2 regions of the Mesorhizobium sp. C120A genome follow, and region 1 is predicted to be linked to the other one. Evidence: riboswitches for the same ligand, from Rfam matches in the RefSeq annotation. Region 1 holds a riboswitch; the other holds the start of a gene.
The links. A riboswitch is a leader RNA that binds a small molecule or an ion and turns the genes downstream of it on or off. The one in region 1 is predicted to bind cobalamin.

Region 1 (4,689 bases):
GGCGAAGTCGACCGGCTCAAGCCTCGATTTCGAGCGCCGACAATGGTTTCGAGCAGCAGGCAAGGATAAAACCGTCATCGATCTCGTGGTCGAGGATGCCGCCATTGTGGCTCATCTCGACTTCGCCGGAGACCTTCTTCACCTTGCAGGTGCCGCACAGGCCGAACTCGCAGGCGGCGGGAATCCGCACGCCCGAGCTGCGCGCTGTCTGCAGCACGGTCTGGCCGGCGACGCAGCCGGCATCGACCTCCGAAAGCGAGAAGCGGATCGGCGTCACGGCTTCGACAGGTGCAGCGATGCCGTCCTCGACCGGGGAGGCAAACGGCGCCGGAATTTCCTCCATCACAGGCGCGGCAAAGCTCTCCTGATGGTATTTCGTCATGTCGAAGCCGGCGGCATCCAGCATGCCGCGCACGGCGCGCATGAACGGATCGGGGCCGCAGCAGAAGATTTCGCGCTCGCGGAAATCCGGAGCCAGCAAGGGCAGCCGGATCGCGTCGATGCGCCCCATATGACCGTACCAGCCCTCGCGGCTGGAACGTTCCTCGATCATGAAGCCGAGCGACAGGCCGGGCATATGGCCGCCGAGCAGTTCGAGTTCCTTGCGGAAGATGATCTCTTCGGCACGCCGCGCGCAGTTGACGAAACCGACATCGGTCCATGGCGCGCAGTCGTTCAGCCAGCGCAGCATCGACATCATCGGCGTCACGCCGGAGCCGGCGGAAATGAACAGGTATTTGGCCGCCGGGTGGCTGTGCAACGAGAAGTCGCCGGCCGGTCCGTAGGCCTTGACATGCGAACCGGGCACCAGATGGTCGAACATCCAGCGCGTGCCGATGCTGCCGGCCTGCGCCTTGACCGTCACCGCGATCGAAAACGGCCGCGATGGCGACGACGACAGCGTATAGGTGCGCATCAGCGGCCCTTCCGGTGTCGGCAGTTCCAGCGTCAGGAACTGGCCCGGCTTGTAGCGGAACCAGGTCTGGTTGTCGGAGCGGAAGGTGAAGGTCTTGACGTCAGGCGCCTCGTCGCTGACGCCGATCACTTCCAGCACCTGCAGCCTATCGTTCCAGGGCGCCATCTGGTCGAGATGGCGATAGAGCCCAAGATCCGTCATCGCATTCATCCTCCGGTCCTTCTTCGCCTGCTCCAGCTCACGCGACGCTGCGCAGCGCCGGCCTGCCACCTTCGGCAAGGCGCGGGCCGATGAAGGCCGCGTACCATTCGACGAACTGGATCACGCCGCCCTCGTGCAGCTCCGAATAGGGGCCGGGCTCATAGGCCGGAGACAGGATGCCGAAGGCGTTTTCCTCGACGATGCGGCGGTCCTGGTCGTTGGTCTCGGTCCAGACATGGGTGAGCTCCTCAAGGTTGTAGTCGACCCCCTCGACCGCATCCTTGTGCACCAGCCACTTGGTCGTCACCGCGGTTTGCGTGGCGCTGATCGGCAGCACCCGGAAGGTGACCGCATGGTCGATCAGTATGTGGTTCCAAGTCGTCGGATAGTGGTAGTGCATCAAGGTGCCGATGCGGTCGGCGGCAACAGTGTCGGACAGGTTCTTCGTCACCGCGCGCTTTCCCGACATCGTGTAGCTGACGGCATCGCGCAGCAGCGGCGCGCGGGTGGCGCGGTATTGCCCGGCCGGATCGGTGCGGAACTTGCTCGGCAGGCCCGCCGCCTCGCATTTCGCCCAGTGCGCCAGCATCTCCGGATCGCTGTCGGCGCCCTGCACGCCGGTCACCGTCGGCGCTTCGGGGAATGTCTTGCACAGCTCCGGATGATTGCCGGCGCAGTGATAGCATTCGCGGTTGTTTTCCCAGACCAGCTTCCAGTTGCCCTTCTCGATGATGGTGCTCTCGAAGGCGACCTTGGCTTCATTCAGCCGGTGCGGCTTGAGGTAGGGCTCTATCATGGCGCGCATCGGCGCAAAGTCGGCAGGTTCTTTCGCCAGGCAGATGAAGATGTAGCCGCCGACGCTCTCGCAGGCGACGGGCTTCAGGCCGAACTGGCTCTTGTCTAAACCGTCGGCCATCTGGCGGGCAAACAGCAGCCGGCCGTCAAGCTCGTAGGTCCACTGGTGATAGGGGCAGACAAGCTTTGCCGCCATGCCCTTCTCAGTGTTGCAGACACGGCTGCCGCGATGGCGGCAGGAATTGTGAAAGGCGTTGATGTTGCCCTTCTGGTCGCGGACCAGCACCACCGGATAATCGCCGATCTGCACGGTGATATAGCTGCCGGGCTTCGGCAGTTCGCAATCATGGCCGATGAACAGCCAGTCGCGATACCAGATAAGCTCCATGTCGAGCTTGAAATAGTCCGGGTCGGTGTAGAAGGGCTGTTCCAGCGAAAAGCCTTGCTTGCGGCCGTTCAGGAGCCTCAGCATGTCGTTGCGCGTATCCATAGTTCTGTCCTCGTGGTTTAAGGACTGAACTTGGTGGTGATGGAGGAAGGATCGGACGCAGGCCGGCGCGGCGCCGGACATGCACTATCCACCTCTTGACCGCCCACCGCGATCAGTCGAGTCTATGCATCTCGGGCTGGTTTCCGGGCTCTGGAGTTGTCCTTGCGGACCATCGCGACACCTTCCCAGGCTCTTGCCCAGTGGTCTCCCGTTGCGACTTCAACTCCACCACCGTTGCGGGGGCAGCGCCGGATTCTGACCGGCTTCCCAATTCTCCGCTGCGTCGTCACGAAGCGGCACCTGAGATGCGATCATCTAATCACGGCAGCGATCGCGACGTCGGCATGAAAGCGACATCGTATCCATGCGGCGCGACACGCGCGGCATACGCTCCCCGCCGCCGGTCAAAGAGCTGAGACGTTTCTTGCGACGCCATCATCGCCGTTTCGAATCGCTGCGGATCCAGTTCGATCGGGGGCAAAAAGGGCTCAACGGTATCGAAAAGTTACTATTAGCAATCTCTAATCGAACCGAACGGTTCGTTTCTGTTGACAATGCGTGCAGGACGGTGTGAACGACGGCCCGGAAACCGACATCGGAGCGAACCACTCGGTTCGACATAAGAAACTGAAAACAATACAATAAACAGCCATGAAGGAACTTCCTGGTACAATTTCAAGGTGCAGGAGCGTGGTCCACACGGAACAACTTCGTGATTGGAAACCAGCCTATGGCTTTCCCACATCGGGGCTGTCCGAACGACGCGAATTCCTCCCAAGACACGCCGCTAGACGGACAGACAAACTGGAGTACTAAAAATGAAAAAGATCATCCTCACTGCCGCAGCCGTTTTGGCGATCACCGGCAGCGCCTTCGCCGGTAGCGACAATTACGGTTCCAATGGTGCGAACCAGCCAGCCGTCTCGGTCGACAGCTCGTATACGGCTTCCATTCAGAAGCCGGCGCACGCTGACAAGCAGCCTGTCGTTCAGGGCGCCGACCGCGACCTCTACGGCAATCGCTGATCCCGACCAAAGAAGGGCGGCTAACCCGTCGCTCTCGGGATCCCAAAAAATTCAGGAGTATTTGAAATGAAAAAGATCATCCTTGCTGCCGCCGCCGTTTTGGCCATCTCCGGCAGCGCTTTCGCCGGCAGCGACAACTACGGTTCGAACGGCGCCAACCAGCCTGCGATTACGTCGACCGATAGTGGCCATACGGCTTCGGTTGAGAAGTCGGCTCCAGCCGAGCAGGCGCCTGCCCACGGTGCCGACCGTAACCTTTTCGGCCGCTAAAAGTCGGTTTCCAGCACGTGGCGGGCTTATCCGCTGCAGCTGGCGGCATCAGAAAAATTCAGGAGACTAAAATGAAGAAGATCGTTCTTGCCACCGCAGCCGTTCTGGCTGTTTCGAGCGCTGCCTTTGCCGGCAGCGACAATTATGGCTCCAATGGCGCCAACCAGCCGGCCGCTGCCGTCGACACCACCCGCACTTCGTCGACCGGCACCAACTCGGCGGTCTACAAGCTGCTGAACTCGTCGAACGACCAACAGAAGTTCGTTCCTCAGAGCAGCGACAGGGATCGGTTCGGCAACAACTAACAGCCGAAGCTTAAAAAAAGAGCGGCGGGCCTGGCCCGCCGCTCTTTTTTCATGCCTGTACGACGCAGCTATCTCAAGCCGCCTTCACTTCCACCGGCTTGAGCGAGAAGGAGTGCCCATCGGCGTCGAAGATGTGCAGGTCCCCGGCATCCGCGGTCAGTCGCAGCTTTGCCCCGCGCTTGACCTCGACATTGCCGGGCAGCTTGGTCACCAACGGCAGGTCAGCGCGGCCGATATCGACATAGACAAGCTGCACCTCGCCGAGTTGCTCGACATAGTCCACCACGCCCTCGAAAAGATATTCCGCGCCGGTGGCGGCCGACAGATCCTCCGGCCGCACGCCGAAGCTGACTGCCGCACCCTTTGCTGACGCCGGCGTTGCGATCGGCACCGTTGCCTTGCGGCCGCCGACATGGCTGACGATTGTCGGGTTGCCCGTCCTGTCGATTGTCGCCGGCAGGATGTTCATGGCCGGCGAGCCGATGAACTGGGCAACGAACAGATTGCCGGGCTTCTTGTAGAGGTCCATCGGCGTGCCGACCTGCTCGATATGGCCATCCTTCAGCACGACGATGCGGTCGGCGAGCGTCATCGCTTCGACCTGATCGTGGGTGACGTAGATCATGGTCGTGGCAGGCATCGATTCCTTGAGCTTGGCGATCTCGATGCGGGTCGCGACGCGCAGCG
Region 2 (4,689 bases), 2.8 Mb from region 1:
GCGGCCAGTTGGCGAGGTCGCCGGATGCGGGATCGAAGGAGGTCCCGGCGGAGCCGGCCGCAGCCTGCTGAAGGTTCACAAAGACAAAACCGCGCCACACCGACAGCGCCACCCGGTAGAGCGGATGATCTGCCTTGTCGAAACCATCTGGCAGCGATTTCGAGGGAACGCGCACGAGATCGCCGCGCAGCGAGTAGGACCAGGCGTGGTAGGGGCAAGTGATGAGCCGCGCTTTCAGCCGGCCCTCGCTTTCCTGGCAAAGCTGCGAGCCGCGATGCCGGCAGGTGTTGTGGAAGGCGCGCAACTCGCCGGTGTCGTCGCGGAGCACGACGATTTCCTGTGTGCCAACGCGGAATGTCCTGAATGCCAAAGGCTGGGCAAGATCGGCCTCGCGGCAGACGAGCAGCCAGCTTTTGTACCAGATGGCGTCGAGATCGCGCTGGTAAGCCTCGCTATCCCAATAGGCCGACGACGGTAGCGTCGGTTCGGCCCGGCTCAGGCCGTTATAGGGGTCGCGCTCGCTCGGGTTGGGATGCATGGCTGGCTTCCTATGAAGCGTCAGCCGACACCCCGGCAGATCGTTTGTCAATCAGAGTGCCGCATTGCCGGTTGCAGGCGCGGCGCATAATCATGTCGTGGACATGGGACATTCGGAAATTGGGGGGATTCGGAAATTGGCCGCACGACAGATGTCGCTTACGCCGGAGCTGGTCGCGCGCTGCTGGCGCGAGATCAGGGACCCCGGGCCGGATCCGGACGCGATGCATCTCGATGACGCCGACTATGACGCGCTGCTGGATGAATTGCAGGTCGAACTCCCGGATAGCGAACCGCTATGGCTGTTCGGCTATGGATCGCTGATCTGGAAACCGGAAATAGATTATGTCGAGGACCGCGTTGCGCTGGCGCGCGGCTGGCATCGGTCTTTTTGCATGAACATGACGCGCTGGCGCGGCACCAAGGACAGCCCCGGCCTGATGATGGCGCTGGACCGTGGCGGACAATGCAAGGGCGTCGCCTTCCGGCTGACCGAAAGTAACCGGCGCGGGCAGTTGGGCCGGCTTTTCCGGCGCGAAGTCACGCTGAAGCCGACAAGCTACCGGCCGCGCATGCTGAAGCTTGCAAGCGAGGCCGGACCGCTCAGGGCATTGGCCTTCGTCATCAACCGCAACGGCCTGACCTATTCAGGGCCGCTCGACGAGGGCAAGGTCGTCGAAAGGCTGGCAACGTCCTGCGGGCACTGGGGGTCGGGCGCCGACTATCTCTACAACACGGTGAAAAACCTTGAAGAGCGCGGCATTCACGATCGCCATCTGTGGCGGCTGCAGCGGCTGGTTGCCGAGCGGATCACCGCGTTGAACCCGTAACGCCGCATGGCGCATTCGCGCTGTTGGCCGGCGGAATTTGGTTTGCCGGATGCGGCCGTTTCAGCCTATAGTCATGCATGTCGTCGGTTCCGTTAGGGACCAAGAGGGAATGCGGTGAGGGCTGACTTGTTGCCCAATGCCGTGGCTGCCCCCGCAACTGTGTGCGGTAGTCCTCTCCAAGCCACTGAGGATTTTTTCTTCGGGAAGGTGGGGAAGGGCGCTGATCCGCGAGCCAGGAGACCTGCCGGCGACAGGGAACTGACTTCGATGCCCTCGGGTGGAGGGCGAAAGGACAAGATATGAATACCGCTTCCGTCTCCCTCGGCGCTTCCGTCTCCTCGCAGTCGCGCTTCATGCAGCTCGTGCTTAGCGCGTTTCTGGGCATTTTCGTCGTCGGCGTTGTCGGTTTCTCGCATATCGATGCGGTCCACAATGCGGCGCACGACTATCGCCATTCGATGGCGTTTCCCTGCCACTGACGAGGATCTGACATCATGAACCTGTTTCGCAACGTCGTGTTCATCGCGGCGATCGCAGGGCTCGTGGCGGGTGTCGCTCTCGCCTGCATGCAGGCCTACGCCACCGTGCCGCTGATCCTCAAGGCGGAGGTCTACGAAAAGGCTAATGGCGGCCATGAGCATGAGCATGCCGCGGCGCCCGCCGCCAACGCTGCGGACACCAATGCCATGAGCACCGCCGCGCCGGCGGAAAATGCCGTGAGCAGCGCAGCCCCGGCTGAAGCAGCCGCGCCGGCGGAGGACGAAGGCTGGGCGCCGGCCGACGGCTTCGAGCGTTTCGCCTTCAGTGTCGTCGCCAATATCGTCACCGGCATCGGTTTCGCGCTGGTCCTGGTGGCGGTTTCCGAATTCGCCGGCGGCATCGGCAGCTGGCGCCAGGGCGTGTTCTGGGGCCTGGCCGGCTTTGCCGTGTTCACGCTGGCGCCGGGCCTCGGCCTGCCGCCGGAACTGCCGGCAATGCCGGCGGCCGATCTCATACAGCGCCAGATCTGGTGGTGGGCAACGGTGATGGCAACCGCGATCGGTCTTGCCCTTATCACCTTCCGCACGTCGGCGCCCCTGACCGTGCTCGCCGTCGTCCTGATCGTCGCCCCGCATATTGTCGGCGCGCCGCAGCCTGACAGTTTCGTAACGCCGATCCCGGAGGGCCTGCATCATCAGTTCGTGGTGGCGGTGACGCTGACCAATCTGGTGTTCTGGCTGGTGCTCGGCGCAGTTGTCGGCATAGTGCGCGCGCGCTTCACCGGCACCGCGACCAGCCTGCGCGACAGCTTTGCCTGATCGCAGTTTGACCTTCATCATCGGCGGTGCGCGCTCCGGCAAGAGCGCGCATGCCGAAACTTTGGCAACGGCGTTGCCGCCCCCATGGGCCTATATCGCCACCGCGCAAGCCTATGACGGCGAAATGCGCGAGCGCATCGCGCAGCACCGCTCGCGCCGCGGCGAGGGATGGGCGACCATCGATGCCCCGCTTGATCTTGCAGGTGCGCTCGAGGCATTGCCGGACAACCAGCCGGTGCTTGTCGACTGCCTGACGCTTTGGCTAACCAATCATATGCTGGCCGATCATGATCTGGAGGGGGAGTGCCGGCGGCTGGCCGATGTGCTTTCGCGGCCGCGCGGACCGTGGTTCGTGGTCTCCAACGAAGTCGGACAAGGCATCGTGCCCGACAATGCGCTGGCACGCCGGTTCCGCGATGCCGCCGGCCGGCTCAACCAGCAGATCGCGGTCGTAGCTGATATGGTGCTTCTGATGGTGGCGGGGCTGCCGCTCAAGGTGAAATGAGATGACCGATATCGACACAAAAGACGAAGAGCGCCATCGCGCCAAGATGGCCAAGCGCAAGGCGGTGCAGGACGCCGAGGTCGCGGAAAAGACGGTCGAGAAGGGGCTGCTGATCGTCAACACCGGACCCGGCAAGGGCAAGACCACGGCTGCCTTCGGGCTGGCGCTGCGCATGCTCGGCTATGGCAAGCGCGTCGGAATGGTCCAGTTCATCAAGGGCAAATGGCACACCGGCGAGAAGGATGCCTTCGCGGCGTTTGGCGACCGCGTCGTCTGGCACACGATGGGCGAGGGTTTCACCTGGGAGACGCAGGATCTGAAGCGCGACATTAAGGCGGCCGAAGCCGCCTGGGCCAAGGCGCTGGAACTGATCGCCGATCCCTCGATCAGCCTCGTCGTCCTCGATGAGCTCAACATTGCGCTGCGCTACGACTATCTCGATCTCGACAAGGTGGTCGCGGCGCTGAAGGCGCGGCGCGAAGGCCTGCATGTCGTCGTCACCGGCCGCAATGCCAAGCCGGCGCTGGTCGAGGCGGCCGACCTCGTCACCGAGATGGGCGTGACCAAACACCATTTTTCCGCAGGCGTTAAGGCGCAGCAGGGAATCGAGTTTTGAGGGTCTAACTTCGGGAGATGACCGTTGGAACAAGCGGTAATTGTCTATCTTCTTCTGAGCGGCGGTCAGTTCGGGGCGCCGGAAGAGCGGCAATCGGTCCAAGTTCTGGAGGATCGGTTGGAACAAGCTGTTTCGAATGCGCATGTCGGCGAATTTGATGGCGACGAGTTTGGCGAGGGCAAATGCACCCTCTATCTGTACGGGCCAGACGCCGAGAAGCTTTTCCTTGTGATTGAGCCTGTGCTGAAATCCTCGGCAGTGGCCGCCGGCGGTTACGCGATCAAAAGATTTGGCGCGGCGGTGGATTCAAACGCCAAGGAAGTCCGTGTCTCTTGGTGAGTCAGGCGGCGCATCTACTGCGAGATCAAAACATCCAGGTAGATGACGACCGCGGAGAGCAATCCAAACAGCGCGATCAGCAGATAGTCTGCTATCTGGTAAAGTTTCAGCGCCCGCCGGATGTCGGTGCTGTCGGCCTCGCGGCGGCCGCCTTCGCCCATATAGGCGTCCTCGATGATGACGCCGCCATAGCTGCGCGGGCCGGCGAGCGACAGGCCGAGTGCGCCGGCCATTGCCGCTTCCGGCCAGCCGGCATTGGGCGAGCGGTGCTTTTTGGCGTCGCGCCGCACTGCTTGCCAGGCGTTGCGGGGATCGGCGCCGTCAACGAGAAAGGCGGCGGCAACGATCAGCAACGCGGTCAGCCGGGACGCCGGCAGGTTGATCCAGTCGTCGAAGAGTGCTGCCGCGCGGCCGAAGGCCTCGTGGTGCGGGGTGCGGTGGCCGATCATCGAATCGGCGGTGTTGGCGGCCTTGTAGGCCACGCCGCCGGCCAGACCGCAGACACCTGTCCAGAAGGCGGGCGCAACGATGCCGTCGGAGAAATTCTCGGCCAGGCTTTCGATG

Region 2: linked by a shared signal. The riboswitch ahead of NL532_RS14710 (CbtB domain-containing protein) and the one ahead of NL532_RS01285 (aromatic ring-hydroxylating oxygenase subunit alpha) in region 1 are both predicted to bind cobalamin.

Annotation. Positions count from the first base shown of each region.
Region 1 is NZ_CP100476.1:270,070-274,758, forward strand. It holds gene NL532_RS01280 (FAD-binding oxidoreductase) at 17-1,117, opposite strand; gene NL532_RS01285 (aromatic ring-hydroxylating oxygenase subunit alpha) at 1,155-2,402, opposite strand; cobalamin riboswitch at 2,520-2,721, opposite strand; gene NL532_RS01290 (DUF680 domain-containing protein) at 3,221-3,427, shown strand; gene NL532_RS01295 (DUF680 domain-containing protein) at 3,494-3,697, shown strand; gene NL532_RS01300 (DUF680 domain-containing protein) at 3,769-4,002, shown strand; gene NL532_RS01305 (ABC transporter ATP-binding protein) at 4,076-4,689, opposite strand, start outside.
Region 2 is NZ_CP100476.1:3,039,337-3,044,025, forward strand. It holds gene NL532_RS14700 (aromatic ring-hydroxylating oxygenase subunit alpha) at 1-538, opposite strand, end outside; gene NL532_RS14705 (gamma-glutamylcyclotransferase) at 675-1,367, shown strand; cobalamin riboswitch at 1,435-1,630, shown strand; gene NL532_RS14710 (CbtB domain-containing protein) at 1,667-1,846, shown strand; gene NL532_RS14715 (CbtA family protein) at 1,862-2,665, shown strand; gene cobU (bifunctional adenosylcobinamide kinase/adenosylcobinamide-phosphate guanylyltransferase) at 2,658-3,170, shown strand; gene cobO (cob(I)yrinic acid a,c-diamide adenosyltransferase) at 3,172-3,786, shown strand; gene NL532_RS14730 (hypothetical protein) at 3,811-4,125, shown strand; gene cbiB (adenosylcobinamide-phosphate synthase CbiB) at 4,140-4,689, opposite strand, start outside.